Regions from separate parts of the Sphingomonas sp. LM7 genome, predicted to be linked through region 3. Evidence: riboswitches for the same ligand, from Rfam matches in the RefSeq annotation. Region 3 holds a riboswitch; each other region holds the start of a gene.

Region 1 (4,806 bases), 2.0 Mb from region 3:
TGGTTGACGGCGAACCGGCGCGCGACCTCCATCGAAATCGAGGACGCGCCGGGGTCACGCGAATAATGGCTGATCGCGGCGATGCGGTCGGGCGGGATCAGTTCGACCAGCATCGCATCGGCGCACGGATTAAGCGACACGATCCCGCCTCCGTGCGGCGAAGGCTGCGCCGCGCATCCGGCTGCCATGAGGCAGAGAAGCGCGGCAACCCGCATCAGTTGAGCTTGATCCGCACGCCGGCATAGGCTGCGCGGCCATAGGTGCCGTAGCCAGAGACGACTTCGTACTGCTCGTCGGTGACGTTCTCGACACGGCCGTACACTGCGAAGCGATCGCCGATCGGCATCTCGGCGCGGATGCTGCCGAGCGCGAAGCCATCGATCGGAGTGAAGTTGCCCTGATCGTTGAAGCTGTCCCCGACGATCGTCACCGTGCCTCCCAGCGAAAGCCCGAACGGCAGGCGGTAATCGGCCGAGAGACTGGCGGTGTCCTGCGGACGGCGCGCCAGCTGGTTGCCTTCATAGCCCGCCGAACGGTTCTCGGCGTCGGTATAGGTGTAGTTGGCGGTGACGGTAAACGCCTCGACCGGCTTGAGCGCGAGTTCGATTTCGACGCCCTCGGCGCTGGTGCGGGCGATATTGGCGTAGGTGAAGCTGACCAGGTCGAAGTCGATCTGGTTGCGGGTGTCGCGGTGGAACCAGGTCACGCCCAGCTTCGCCGCGCCGCCGAGCGCCGACTGCTCGATGCCGGCTTCCCAGCTCTTGGCGGTCTCGGGCTGGAGGGTGTCGGTGCCGTAGAAGGGCGCGAACAGCTGATAGAGCGTCGGCGCCTTGAAGCCCTCGCCATAGCTGGCGCGGAGCAGGGTATTGTCGAGCGGCTTGACCGCGGCATTGACGCCCCAGGTCGTCTGCCCGCCAAAGCGGCTGTGATCGTCGTTGCGGATGCCCGCGGTGAGCGTCACCGCTTCGACCGGCGTGACGATCGCCTGCCCGTAGAAGCTGGTGATGTCGGCGCGGTACGTATCGGCGCCGTCATAGAAGCGCAGATTCTCGCGCTCGGCACCGAAGGTCACGCGGAGCTGGTCGACCAGCTTTGCGTCGCCGCGATATTCGTAGCGCTCGCTACGGCCGCGATAGAGATAGGCGGGGCCGTCGCCCGGGATCGACGGATCGAAGCCGTCGCGGTTGATGTCGGCGATGGTGAAGGCGACGCGGTTCGAAAGTGGACCGAAATCAGCGAACAGCCCGGCATAGCCATACAGCTCCTGCCCGGTGGTATATTCGTCGGTGTCGGCGAAGCTGTACGCCGGGGCAGGGAAGCCGTCGATCTCGAGACGCGAATTGGCGTAATAGCCGCGCAGGTCGGCGCCGAAGCCCGGTGCGAACTCGACGCGAAGGCGGCCGCTGGCATTATATTGACGATAGCCGTCGGCTTCGGTGCCCGAGGCGGCCTGCGAGACGCCGTCGGTGCGGAAATAGCCGCCGGTCAGCGCGCCCTGGACCGTATCATTGCCCGCTGCGATCGCGGCGTTGGCAGAGATCTGATCGGCATAGCCATATTCGGCATTGGCGCGCGCCGCGATGCCGTCCACCGGCGCCTGCGTCACGACATTCACCACGCCGCCCAGCGCCTGGCTGCCCCAGATCACCGAGTTGGGCCCGCGCAGGATCTCGACACGCTCGACTGCGCTGGTGAGCAAGTTGCCGAAGTCGAACGCCGCGCTGGGCGAGGAGGGATCGTTGGCGCGGACGCCGTCGATCAGCACCAGCGTTTGCGCATCCTCGGCGCCGCGAATGCGCACTGCGGTGAGCGCGCCGGGGCCGCCGTTGCGCGTCGAAGTGACGCCCGGGGTGGTGGCGAGCAGATCGGACAGCGAGACGGTCTGGCGCGTCTCGATCGTCGCGCGGTCGAGCACGGTGATCGAACGGCCGGTAGTCTCGGCTTCCTGCTCGACGCCCGATGCGACGACGACGATCTGGTCATCGTCCGATTGGGCATGCGCCACGGCCGGCAGCAATGCGGCCGAGGCATAGAGAAACAGCTTGAACTTGGTCACGGTAAGACACCTTCGTCAGGGGTCGTCTCGCCGAAAGCTGGCGCGGCGACCCGGTTAAACGGTGTCGCTCACGCAAGGGCATAGCCCTCGTTCGCCCGGTGCACCCCGCCCGCGCAAAGGAATCGACTGTGACTGGCAGGTCTCCTGGCTCCCGGGTCACTGCATTCGCGCCGCCTTCCCGGAAAAACTCCAGTGGCATGATGACGCTAACGCTCGCCGGTTACAGTTGCGGGGGCAGCCTCGGGTTTGAACCGAGTTCCCTTTTCATCCCCCTCGCAGGGGACACCCGTCACGGCCGCGGCCTCTACGCGGGGCGTGCGCTCGCTGCAACTGCGAAAAAATTCCAATTGTCACGGTTGTGTAACCAACGGTGAAGTCCGCGTTTACCAGCACGGCGTAGGGCAGGGGCCATGAAGGTCGCCCAACTTGCTCCGCAGCCAGACCCGAATCCGGGCTGGCTCACCGATGCCGAAGCCGATCCGCCCTGGCTGACGCTGGAGGATTCGCTGTTCAAGGCAGTCGATCTGTTCAACTCGGACACCGACCTGCGGCTGATGCCGGTGGTCGATGCGTCGCACCGCCCGGTCGGCGCGATCTTCGAGAAGGACGTGCGGCGCCTGCTGCTCAATCCGTTCGGCCACGCGCTGCTGCGCAATCCCTATTTCGGGCATGGCGTCGTGCGACATGTCCGCGCCTGCCCGGTCGCCGAAGCCGCGACCGATATCGGCGCGCTGCTCCACGCCTATCGCGCGGCAAGCGGCAGCGAAGGGATGATCCTGACGCGGGGCGGCCGGCTGGCGGCAGTGATCGGCAATCGCCGCCTGCTCCATCTCGCGGCAGAATATGAGCGCAGCAGTGCTGCCACCCGCGTCGCGCGCGCCGAGCGGATCGAGCGCGCCAGCGAGCGGTTCGAAGGCGAAGTCGCGACGCTGGCGCAGGCACTGGGTGGGCTGTCGGCGGAGCTGCAGCGCAGCGCCGCATCGAGCGCGGATCGCGCCGCCGAAGTGGGCAACCGCGCCGTCGCAGTTGCTTCGGCCGCGTCGCAGACCAGCGACAATATGCGCGAGATCGCCGCGCGCGGGCGCGAGCTGGCGGGCTCGCTGGAGCATATCGAAAGCAGCACCCAGGCCGCCGAAGCCGCGGCGGGCAAGGTATCGGCGCTGGTCCGCGCCGGCAGTGCCCGCACCCGCGAGCTGCACCGCGCGGCGCAGACGATCGATTCGGTGATCGCGCTGATCAGCGACATTGCCGGGCAAGTGAACCTGCTGGCGCTCAACGCGACGATCGAGGCAGCGCGCGCGGGCGAGGCGGGGCGGGGCTTCACCGTGGTCGCCAACGAAGTGAAGCAGCTGTCCAACCAGACCGGAGTCGCCGCGGGCAGAATCGCCGCGCATGTCGACGAGATCCGCCGGGGCATCGACGATGTCACGCTGGGCCATGTCCAGGTCGAGGACGCGATCGCATCGATGGTCGACCTTGCCGCGGGCGTCCAGGCGGCGATCGTCGCGCAGGAAGGCGCCACGCGCACGATCGCGCGCAATGTCGAGGAAGCAGTGGGTGCCAGCACGGCGATCCGCAACGATGTCGAGGCGATCGGCGGCACGTCGCGCGTGGCTTCGGACAGCGCCGGGGACATGCATGCGCTCGCCGCGCGGCTGCATCATGATGCGGGTGCGCTCTCGACGGAGCTGGAGGCCTTCCTCGCCGAGCTACGCCGCGCCTGACCTGCCGGCGCTTCCGCTATCTCATTGAGAAGGTGGAACGGGCGGCGCGGGGCGGCGTTGTGGCACGCGAGGAGGACCCCTGAATGAAAAAGCTTCACTTGATCTTGGGATTCACGTCTGCGCTCGCGCTTTCGGCGTGCGGCGGCAACGAGACCACCACGACCACAACCAACACGGTCACTACCGATAACGGCGTCGTCGTGCCGGCGGACGCCAATCTGGCCGACAATGCGCTGACCACCGGCGAGCCGCTGTCGCCGGCGCAGAAATTCGTCAATGAAGTCGGCGCGAGCGACTATTTCGAAGTCGAGGCCGGCAAGATCGCGCAGGACAAGGCCAAGGCCCAGACGCTGAAGGATTTCGGCAAGCTGATGGTCGAGCACCACAATGCTTCGACCGAGAAGCTCAAAACCGCCGCCGGCAAGGCGAGCCCGGTGATCGCGCCCAACCCGGCGCTCAACACCGAGCAGGAAGCCAATCTCGAAGCGCTGCGCCAAGCTGACGACGCGGCATTCGACGCGCTCTACAAGACCCAGCAGGTCGCGGCGCACGAAAAGGCGCTGGCGGCAGTCAAGGCCTATGCCGCGGGCGGCGAAGTCGCCGAGCTCAAGGCATTCGCCAAGGAAGCCGAGAAAGTGGTCCAGGCGCACCTGACCAAGATCAAGAGCCTGTAACCCCCGTTCCAGGCTCTCGAGAGAGGCGTCGTCCGATCGGGCGGCGCCTCTTTTCTTTGGAGTTCAAGCCGCCTGTTCCTGCGCGACATCGGGCACCGCACGCGGCCCGGTCGCAGCGGCGTCGTTGCCGACGCGCTTGAGCCGGCCGTCGACATGGCCGCCATTCTCGATCGTGATGTCCTCATATTCGACATCGCCGAGGATCCGGGCCGAGCGCTCGACAGTCAGGTGCCGCACGCGCACGCTGCCTTCGACCGTGCCGGCGATCCGCGCCGTGTCCGCCGTGACGCCGCCGACGATTCGGCTTTCCGGGCCCTGGACGAGGTTGCCGCACTCGACATCGCCTTCGATG
Region 2 (4,806 bases), 1.6 Mb from region 3:
GGATGCGCTGGCCGGTTTCTACTCGGCACTGGGCGCGCGCGCAGGGCTGCCGCTGATGCTCCAGAACGCGCCGGCGCCGATGGGGCTGGGCCTCGATCCCGCCGACGTGCTCCACATCGTCTCGCACACCGATGCGATTGCCTGGGTCAAGGAAGAGAATATGCCGTGCGGCCAGCGCATCACTGCGCTGCTGGAGGAAGGCGACGCGCGACTGGCGGGCGTGTTCGGCGGTGCGGGCGGTCGCTATATCGTCGATGAGCTCGGTCGCGGTGCAGTAGGTACGATGCCGGCTGCCGAGACCCCCGAGGCGCATGTCGCGCTAATGGCGGCGCATCGGCGCGGCGACGCGGAGGAAGTGCGGCGCGTCTATGAGGCGATGCTGCCGATCCTGATGGTGCAGGCAGTGTTCCGCTGGCGGCTTACCAAGGAAATCCTGCGCAGCCGCGGCGTGATCGATTCGGCCTATACGCGGGCGCCGGGGCCGGCGTTCGACGCCGCCGATCTGACGGAGCTGGCAGTGCTGCTCGGGCGGCTGGAGGCGAAGCTGGCGTAAGTGCTTCCCCCTCCCTTTGCAGGGAGGGGAATTTGCGCAGTTATACCGCGATGCGATAGTCCAGGATCGTCTCTGCCGGGGCAGTCGAGCCTGTTTCGTCGCCGCTCTGCTCGATCTTGACCGCGGCGGCGCGCAGGGCGTCGAGCAGCTCGGGCATCGCCGGCTCGGGAATCCAGCCCGACAGGCCGATCGCCGCGAAGGCAGTCGTGCCGACGGTTACCGCGACGGTATGCTGTTCGGGCGATTCCTTGACCTTGAGACGGGCAAATCCCTGTGCGCGCACGCCATCCAGCGCGGCGAGCAGATGGGGCAGGTCGTCATAGCCCGGGATCGGATCGCTGCCATAGACTTCGGCGACTTCGTCGTCCTCGATCGCGGCGAGCAGCGCCATGCCGATGCCGCCGCGCGTAGCGGGATAGAGACCGATGCGGCCGAGCGCGTCGTTGGCGGGCATGTTGGGCGGCGCGTGGAACAGGTAACTGACATTGTCGCGCCAGCGCACGCCCATCGCGACGGTATGGCCGAAGCGGCGCAGCTCCTCGAGCGCCGGCAGCGATCGGCGCAGCAGCCCCGAAGCGAACAGGCTCTGCGCGGCGAGCACGGTCATCCCCGCGCCGGCGCGGTATTTGCGGTCGGACGTCTGCCGCGCGATACCGAGATAGGCGAGCGTCTTGAGCAGGCGATTGACGCGCGTGGTCTCCATGCCGACGCGCCGCGCTACTTCGCGGCAGCCGACCGGATCGCGCGAGATGGCGAGCGCCTGGAGGACGGTGATGCCATCGATCAGGCTCTGGTTGGGCTGTGCGCCTGCCTTGGCGCGCCCGCGCTTCGCACGCTCGTCCGCCGCGGGACCGGGAGGTGTTGCTGTCATAGGGGGTATGCTAGCCGTTGTCCGCGCGAGCGTCCACGGCGATGCGAAACACTGCAGCTTTGTCGTTGCTATAAAAGCTTCATGGGCCTAGGCTGTCTGCAACCAGGAGAGGGGAGCCCAAGTGCCCGACAATCGCATTCGCTCGATCGACGTGTTTTCGGTGAAGATCCCGCAGGAGGCGACCTACCTCGGCGCGCTCGGCCCTGGCGAAGCGGTCAACACGCGCGGCTATATCGTGCGCCGCGGCAACCGCACCGTCTATCCGGTCGAGATGCGTTCGCTGGTGGTGCGCGTCACGCTCGAATCGGGGCTGGTCGGCTGGGGCGAGACTTATGGCCTGGTCGCGCCCAAGGCGCTGCACGCGCTGATCGAGGACCTGATCGCGCCGTTCGTCGCCGGACGCACGCCCTATGACGTGCAGGCGATCTGGGACGACCTCTACGATCTGATGCGCGTGCGCGGCTATACCGGCGGCTTCTGGCTCGACGCGATCGCCGCGGTCGACATCGCGCTGTGGGACCTGTTCGGCAAGCTGACCGGATTGCCGTTGAACCAGCTTCTCGGCGGGCGGCATCACGATCGCATTCCGGCGTATATTTCGGGGCTGCCGCGCAAGACGCTCGACGAACGGGTCGCGCTGGCAAGGAGCTTCGTCGATCAGGGCTTCGGCGCGGTCAAGATCGCCGCAGTGGTGACCTATGGCAGCCTGGTCCAGGAGATTGCGGCATTGCGCGAGGCACTGGGCCCCGATGTCGCGCTGATGCTCGACTGCCACTGGATGTATTCGCCCGCCGACGCGATCGCGCTGATCGAGCGGCTACGGCCCTATGACCTGCGGTTCATCGAGGCGCCGTGCAAGACCGAGGATGTCGCCGGGCTCGCCGACATCGCCGCGCATTCGCCGATCCCCGTCGCTGCGGGCGAGGAGTGGCGCACCGTCTATGACGCCCGCGCTAGGCTGGAGCGGCGTGCCGTGGGGATCGTGCAGCCGGAGATGGGACATACCGGCGTCACCCAATTCATGCGCATGTCGCAGCTTGCCCAGGCCTTCCACGCGCAGGTCATTCCGCACGCCACGATCGGCGCGGGAATCTTCGCCGCCGCCAGCCTTCATGCCTCGGCGACGCTGACCAACCTGCCGTGGCACGAATATCAGCACAGCATCTTCCCGCATTCGGCTTCGCTGATGACGGGCAGGCTAGAATGCGAGGCGGGCTATTTCGCGATTCCCGAGGGTCCGGGGTTGGGCGTCGAACCCAACGAGCGCTTCTGGGCCAATGCGACCCAGCTCAGCTGAACGCATCATATAAAGAGATCTTTATATCTTGCTTGACGGGGCCGGCGCGTGGTGCGATCCAGCGCGGGTCAAGGTTCTTCGGCCGGGGCGTGCCCTGCGTCGAAGCTAAGACGGGAAGCCGGTGAAATACCGGCGCTGCCCCCGCAACTGTAAGCGGTGAGCTGTGGTCCACGATGTCACTGAGGCTTGCCTTGGGAAGACGGACCGTCAGCTGTGACCCGCGAGCCAGGAGACCTGCCTTCGACGCGATAACGTCCACCGGCGGGGTGCCCGGGCTGGCCGCTTGCATGTCGCTGCGGGCCGTCCCGGAGCGTGTGCTCGTGTCTGGTCCAAGCCTTCCGCCTTTCTTCGGGGTTGAAGAGCATGACCGTCACTGTTGCAACACTGGGTTTTCCGCGCATCGGGCCGCGGCGCGAGCTCAAGCACGCGCTCGAGGCATATTGGAGTGGCAAGGCCACGAAGGCCGAGCTTCTCGACGCCGCCTCCGGGCTGCGCACCGCCGCCTGGGCGCGGCAAAAGGCGCTCGGTGCCGACTGGCTGCCCTCTAACGACTTCTCGCTTTACGATCATGTGCTCGACACCAGCGTGATGCTCGGCGCGATTCCCGAGCGCTACCGCAGTGCCGATGGCGAGGCGGATCTCGCGACCTATTTCGCGATGGCACGCGGGACCACCGGAGATCATGACGATGGCTGTGGCCACGGCAGCGTCACTGCGTGCGAAATGACCAAGTGGTTCGACACCAATTACCATTATCTCGTGCCCGAGCTCGTCGCGGGGCAGAAGCTTGCGCTCAACCGGCTCAAGGTGATCGAGGAATATCGCGAGGCCAAGGCGCAGGGATATGAGACGCGGCCTGTGCTGCTCGGGCCGGTGACCTGGCTGAGCCTCGCCAAGGGCCGCGATGTCGATCCGTTCGACGCGCTCGACGAAGTGCTGGGGCTCTATTCGGTGATCCTCGGGCATCTCGCCCAGGCCGGCGCGGAATGGGTGCAGATCGACGAGCCGGTGCTCGTACTCGATCTCGACGAGAAGCAGCGGCGGGCGCTGACCCGGGCCTATGCCAAGCTGTCGCGCTGCGGACCCAAGCTGATGCTGAGCACCTATTTCGGTGGGCTGGGCGACAATCTGTCGTTCGCGGCGGCGCTGCCCGTGGCCGGGCTGCATGTCGATCTGGTCCGCGCGCCCGAACAGCTCGATCCGCTGCTCAAGGCGGCGCCCAGGGGGCTGCTGCTGTCGCTGGGAGTGATCGACGGGCGCAATGTCTGGCGTGCCGATCTCGACGCGCTGCTGGCGCGGATCGAGCCGATCGCCGCGACGCGCGACCTGGTGCTCGCGCCGTCCTGCTCGCTGCTCCATGTGCCGGTCGACCTGGCGCTGGAGAAGAAGCTCGATGCCGAGGTCACGCAATGGCTCGCCTTTGCGGTGCAGAAGGTCGAGGAGCTGACGCTGCTCAAGCGTGCGCTCAACGAGGGGCGCGACAGCGTCGCCGGGGAGCTCGCCGAGGCATCGCGGGCGGCGGCCAATCGCAAGGCCTCGCCGCGGGTGCACAATGCCGCGGTCGGCGAGCGCGTGGCGGCGATCACCGCGGAGATGCATGCGCGCGCGTCGGACATTGCCGAGCGGCTTGCCGCGCAGGCTGCGGTGCTCGACTTGCCGGCCTATCCGACGACGACGATCGGTTCGTTCCCACAGACTGCCGAGGTTCGCAATGCCCGTGCGCGGTTCAACCGTGGCGAGCTCGATGCGGCCGCTTACGAGACTTTCCTGCGGGAGGAGACCGCGCGGGCGATTGCCTGGCAGGAGGAAGTGGGGCTCGACATGCTCGTCCATGGCGAGTTCGAGCGCAACGACATGGTCCAGTATTTCGGCGAGAAGCTGTCGGGCTTCGCGTTCACGGTGAACGGCTGGGTGCAGAGCTATGGCTCGCGCTGCGTGCGGCCGCCGATCCTGTACGGCGATGTCTCGCGGCCGACGCCGATGACCGTAGAGTGGTGGCGCTATGCCCAGAGCCTGACGGACAAGCCGGTCAAGGGCATGCTCACCGGGCCGGTGACGATCCTCAACTGGTCCTTCGTCCGCGAC
Region 3 (4,806 bases):
CTCCCACCGTATCGCCATCGAGAAGATCGAGCGTCTCCAGCCCGCGCCTCAGCAGGAGCGTGTCCTCGAGCCGCCACGACGGACTGAACCACAGGAAATAGCCGACCCGTTCGCGCGGCGCCTTCGCATCGGGCGGCGGCGCCTTGCCGAAATTGCCGTAATATTGAAACGTGGCGCTGAGGTCGCGCTGGTTTTCGAGGGCGAAGTTGAGCGGCTGGAAATTGACCGAGACCAGCTGGCCGGAAGCGCCGCGGACATAGGCATCGGGAAACGCCGCCTGGATCATCTGCGTCACTGCCGACAGGACGCCAACCTGGTCGGCGATCCGGGTGTCGGCATAGCCAATCCCCAGACGCAGTTCCGAACTGGCGATGGGCTGCGCGTCGAGGTTGATCGAGGCGATGCGGCGCCGTTCTGCCTTCAGGTTCGGGTTTCCGCCGGCGAAGGCAGTGACGAGGACGCTCTCGCCGGTCACGAAATCGAAGAAGGGCGTGTTGGGCGTCGTGACGATCGGGCTTGCCAGCGAAACCAGAGCGGGGGCGTTGCGCGCGTTCGCGATGGACGCGACAAGCTGGATGCGCGGCATGGGCTTCCAGTTGAGGCCATAGCTGGTTTCGACGAACGCGCCGAAGCGGCTCACGCTGTTAAGCCCCGCCTTGGCATCCAGCGACAGTCCCATGGTGACCGGCACGTTGAGCGCGACGCTGGCGCCACTCTGGAAGCGGCCGAGCCGTGCCGAGCTCGTCGCAATCGCCTGCGTCGTCCGGTCTGCTCGGGCATGTTGCGCGGTGGCTGCGGCGGTGAGCGTCACATGGCCGGCAGGGACGGCGAACAGCGTTCCGTTCATCACCACCCGCATGTCCGCGTTGGTCAGGATCGTGCGCGACCGCTCGTCGGGAAGAAGGGGCGACTGGCTTGTCCCGAAACGCGCAAAGGGGTCTGTGCCATCGGCGATCCGGGCCGTGAGTCCGGCAATATCGACATTGCCGCGCGTGACCGATTCGAGCTGTTGCCGATCGATGCTGGCCGTGAGGTTCCAGCCCCATCCGCTGAACGTGCCGGATCCTCCCAGCGCGGCACGGGCGATCGTGCTGGTGGTGCGCTGGCGGACCGGCCCTGCTTCGTCGAGGTAGCGATGGAGCAGGATATCGGCGTCGAACGGAGAATAGGGATTGGCCGCAGCAATCGGCAGGATCGCAGCCGGCAATCCCTGGACGGAGCGTTCGCGCTTTCGCTCGAGCGATGCCGCAAAGGATGCTGTGGTATTGCTGCCGATCGGGCTGGCGATCGCGCCGCCCAGCTTCCAGCTTTGCTGGTTCGGAATGAGCGTGCGGAACGCGGCGGTATCGGTGATGCGCGGGGTCCCCGCATTGTCGAGATACGCCGCCAGATCGCCGCGGCCGGCGGGATCGGACGGGACCGGCGCGACGAGGACCGGGCCGCCGGCCAATGCAGTGAGGCGCGGATCGATCGCGCCGCCCGCTGCGCCCGTCACATTGCCGATCGTATCGAAATACAGCGCCGGGTCCGCCACGATGCGGCGTTCGTTCTGGCGCAGTTCGGACGTTCCGGTATAGCTTCCGGTCAGGGTCAGGCGGCGCTGGTTGCGGATGCGCGTGATGCCCGCGGTTTCGCTGTGATTTGCCGAGCCGCCTTCGGTCGCGGCCTGGTAGTTCGATTTGAGCTCGACTGCGCCGAACCGGTCCTTGGTGATGAAATTGAGCACCTTGCGGGTGGGCGGATAGCCGAATTTGGTCGCGACCGACGCGGGGAAGCTCTCGAACTGCCGAAAGGCTTCCATCGGCATCTCGAATATCTCGAACGTGCTGGCGGGCAGGCGGCCATTGAGCGTGTAGATAGGCTGCGCGCCGTCGGGGGCGAGGCCCAGCTTCTTGACCAGTTCGGCTGCGCCGACGACGCCGAGCTTGCGGATCGCGTCGGCATCGAGCCGCATGGTTGGCAGGACATCGGTGTCGATCGAGCCGGGCAACCGGCTGGCCCGCACGACGATGTCGGCGTCCGGCTGCTCGGGCACGCTTTCCTGGGCAACGGCCGGCATTGCGAAGGGCGTACCGAGTGCCGCGGCAATCGCGCACAGTAGATCGCGCTTGCCCGCCCTCCGGGACGGGGGCGCCGCACCTCTGAACTCCACGCGCCGCCTTCCCCGCCTCCGCCGTGAACGCAGAAGTATCATCGTATACGATATATGCAACTGGCAGGCCGTTAGGGTAAGAAGTTACTCCGCATGCCATTGCTTCGGCCGGCCCTCGCTGTCGACGGCGACCATGGTGAACACAGCAGTGGCGGACTGGCGTCGCTCGCCGGTCATCAGGTTCTCGGCCCACAGCTCGACGCCGACGCGCAGCGAGCTTCGTCCGGTCATCTGGACGCGCGCGGCGAGTTCGACCATCTCGCCGGCGCGGATCGGCGAGGCGAAGTCGATCCGGTCGGATGCGGCCATCACCATTACTGCGCGGGCGCGCCGCGAGGCAGCGATGAAGGCCGCCTTGCCCATCATCTTGAGCGCGTCGCCGCCATAGAGCGTGCCGTAATGGTTGGTCTGGGGCGGGAAGACCATCTCGGCCATGCGCAGGATATCGCCGGGCTGCTCGGGCCGCGCGGCGGGGAGCGGCGGCAAGGGCAGGCGCGTGTCCGGGCCCCTGACCGCCACGAGCGTGAAGCGGCCGCGCGTGCAGGGCCGGCGCTCGCCGGACACGGGATTTTCCGCGACCAGCTCGACTTCGACATCGAGCGAGGCATTGCCGACGCGGACGACGCGGCCGGTCGCCTCGACCATGTCGCCGGCCCTGGCAGGGGCGGCGAAGTCGATCTTCTCGGAGGCGGCGGTGACGAACGGCGCGCGGCCGTGGCGCGTCGCGGCGAGGAACGCGACCTTGTCCATGTGGGCGAGCGCGACGCCGCCGAACAGCGTGCCGTGATGGTTGGTGTCGCCCGGAAACACCATGTCGATCAGGCGGACGGGACTATCGGTATCGGTCATGCTTTTCCTGCCTTCGGAGGCGGGATAGGCAGGCGCACGCACCGGACGCACGCCGCCGGCGAGCCGGCCACGGCGGGGCAAGCGGCCGAACCGGGCACCCCGCCGGTGGGTCGTTATCGCGCCGAGGCAGGTCTCCTGGCTCGCGGATCGACACGAACGGTCTGGCCTTCCCGGCGAGTGAACCCGCCAGTGACACGCATCGACCGCCGCTCACCGCTTACAGTTGCGGGGGCAGCGCCGGCATCGCACCGGCTTCCCGTCTTAGCTCCGACGCAGCGACGCGGCGGAGAACCTCGACGGTTCCGCCTTCCGCGCCATCGGGGTCGCCGTCAAGCGTCTGGTTCGGCCTGATCGGCGGCGAACAGGTCCATGAAGTTGCGCGCGGCTTCGCGATCGGCTTCGTCGGCGAACGCGACGTCGAGATCGGGGGCGCTGCCGAGGATGTGGAGCAGCGCCCACAAGGCGAAGCGGCGGTTGCGGTCCTTTTCGAGGCCGAGATCGACGCGGATGCGCTCGGTGCCCTCGGCGAGCGCGTCGGGGTTGAGCGTCGCGGGGTCGGCGCTCCCGAAATAGCGGCGAAGCTGGTCGTCGAAATCCATGGCGCCTTGCCTAGGCCCGTGCGCGCGGGGCGCAAGGGGGTGTTATAGGGCGGCGGGCGCCAGGAACAGCACCGCCAGGTCGCGATCGGGGCGCCAATTGGTCTTGCGCATCTCGAACCGGGTTGGCCCGATCTTGCGGACGCCGTCGCCGCAGAAGCTGACGAGGTCGCGCGGGTCTTCCTTGTCTACGACGAGGCGGAAGCTGCCGATCGGCTTCTTCCAGTTGCCGCCGGTGACGAGGATATAATCGACCCAGTTCTCGCGATAGTGGCGTTGCTTGGCTTCCGCGGCGCGCAGCGTGGCGAGCAGCGGGGGATCGACGCAGTAGCGCGCGATATTGGGGTCCTTCGCGTCGCTGCCGAGCAGGGTGGCGACGGTGCCGCCGACCGAGGGGCGATAGACATGCTCGATCGCCACCGGCATGCCGGCAGGGAAGCGCTGGAGCCAGTGATAGGTGGTCTGCAGCGTCCAGCCGGGGCGGTCATTGTCGTCGATCAGGCCGAGCTGGACCGCCTCGCGGCGTCTGGCGGGCGTAAGGCGGGCGAGCGCGGTCTCCGTCTCGTCGGCGTGGGGGCGCAGCGGAATCGCGTTGGCGCGCAGCCAGCCGGTTCGATCGGTGGTGCCGACCAGCGCCTTGTGCTCGATCTCCATCGCAACGGGCTTGCCATCGACTTGCGTGGAGAAGCCGAGGAAATTGTCGGTGCCGTCGATGGGGATCGCGACATCGCCGTCGAAGAAGCCCGGCCCGCCGATCGCGGGAAGCGGGAAGGCGACGCGCACCGTGGTGTCGCGCCCGCTGGTGTTGACGAACTGATAGCGGACACGGATCTGGCTTCGCGAGATGTGGAGGTCCTCCGAGCGCATCTCGATCGCGTCGGTCCTGGTCAGGACCAGTCCGCCGGCAGCGAGCTCGGCGGTGCTGTCGTTGGCGAGGGCGGCGGCGCAGGCGAGCAAGGCGCAGGCAGCGAGCAGCGGCTTGAGCATCACCTGGCGACCGGGAGGCGGGTGACCTGGATGTGGACGGCGCGCCACTGACCATCGATCCGGCGGAAAATGTCGGTGAAGCGCAGGGCGCTGGCGAAGCGCGTGCCGTCCGAGCTGCCGGTGAGAGTGGTTTCTGCGGTGACGAGGAATGCGTCTGGGCCGAGCGCGACCACGCGGCGGTCAAGCAGCACGGCCGGATCGAAGCGATCGCCCGGTGCGGTC

Evidence for each region. A riboswitch is a leader RNA that binds a small molecule or an ion and turns the genes downstream of it on or off. The one in region 3 is predicted to bind cobalamin.
Region 1: it holds a riboswitch for cobalamin, as region 3 does, so the genes downstream of both, BXU08_RS18370 (TonB-dependent siderophore receptor) here and BXU08_RS08280 (acyl-CoA thioesterase) in region 3, are expected to answer to the same signal.
Region 2: it holds a riboswitch for cobalamin, as region 3 does, so the genes downstream of both, metE (5-methyltetrahydropteroyltriglutamate--homocysteine S-methyltransferase) here and BXU08_RS08280 (acyl-CoA thioesterase) in region 3, are expected to answer to the same signal.

The regions. Positions count from the first base shown of each region.
Region 1 is NZ_CP019511.1:3,957,496-3,962,301, forward strand. It holds gene BXU08_RS18365 (ABC transporter substrate-binding protein) at 1-140, opposite strand, end outside; gene BXU08_RS18370 (TonB-dependent siderophore receptor) at 215-2,056, opposite strand; cobalamin riboswitch at 2,173-2,361, opposite strand; gene BXU08_RS18375 (methyl-accepting chemotaxis protein) at 2,467-3,780, shown strand; gene BXU08_RS18380 (DUF4142 domain-containing protein) at 3,864-4,454, shown strand; gene BXU08_RS18385 (polymer-forming cytoskeletal protein) at 4,518-4,806, opposite strand, start outside.
Region 2 is NZ_CP019511.1:249,325-254,130, forward strand. It holds gene BXU08_RS01110 (dihydrodipicolinate synthase family protein) at 1-553, shown strand, start outside; gene BXU08_RS01115 (IclR family transcriptional regulator) at 594-1,424, opposite strand; gene BXU08_RS01120 (mandelate racemase/muconate lactonizing enzyme family protein) at 1,546-2,721, shown strand; cobalamin riboswitch at 2,776-2,978, shown strand; gene metE (5-methyltetrahydropteroyltriglutamate--homocysteine S-methyltransferase) at 3,085-4,806, shown strand, end outside.
Region 3 is NZ_CP019511.1:1,821,742-1,826,547, reverse strand. It holds gene BXU08_RS08285 (TonB-dependent receptor domain-containing protein) at 1-2,059, opposite strand, end outside; gene BXU08_RS08280 (acyl-CoA thioesterase) at 2,237-3,001, opposite strand; cobalamin riboswitch at 3,109-3,312, opposite strand; gene BXU08_RS08275 (hypothetical protein) at 3,331-3,600, opposite strand; gene BXU08_RS08270 (DUF4424 domain-containing protein) at 3,643-4,584, opposite strand; gene BXU08_RS08265 (nuclear transport factor 2 family protein) at 4,584-4,806, opposite strand, start outside.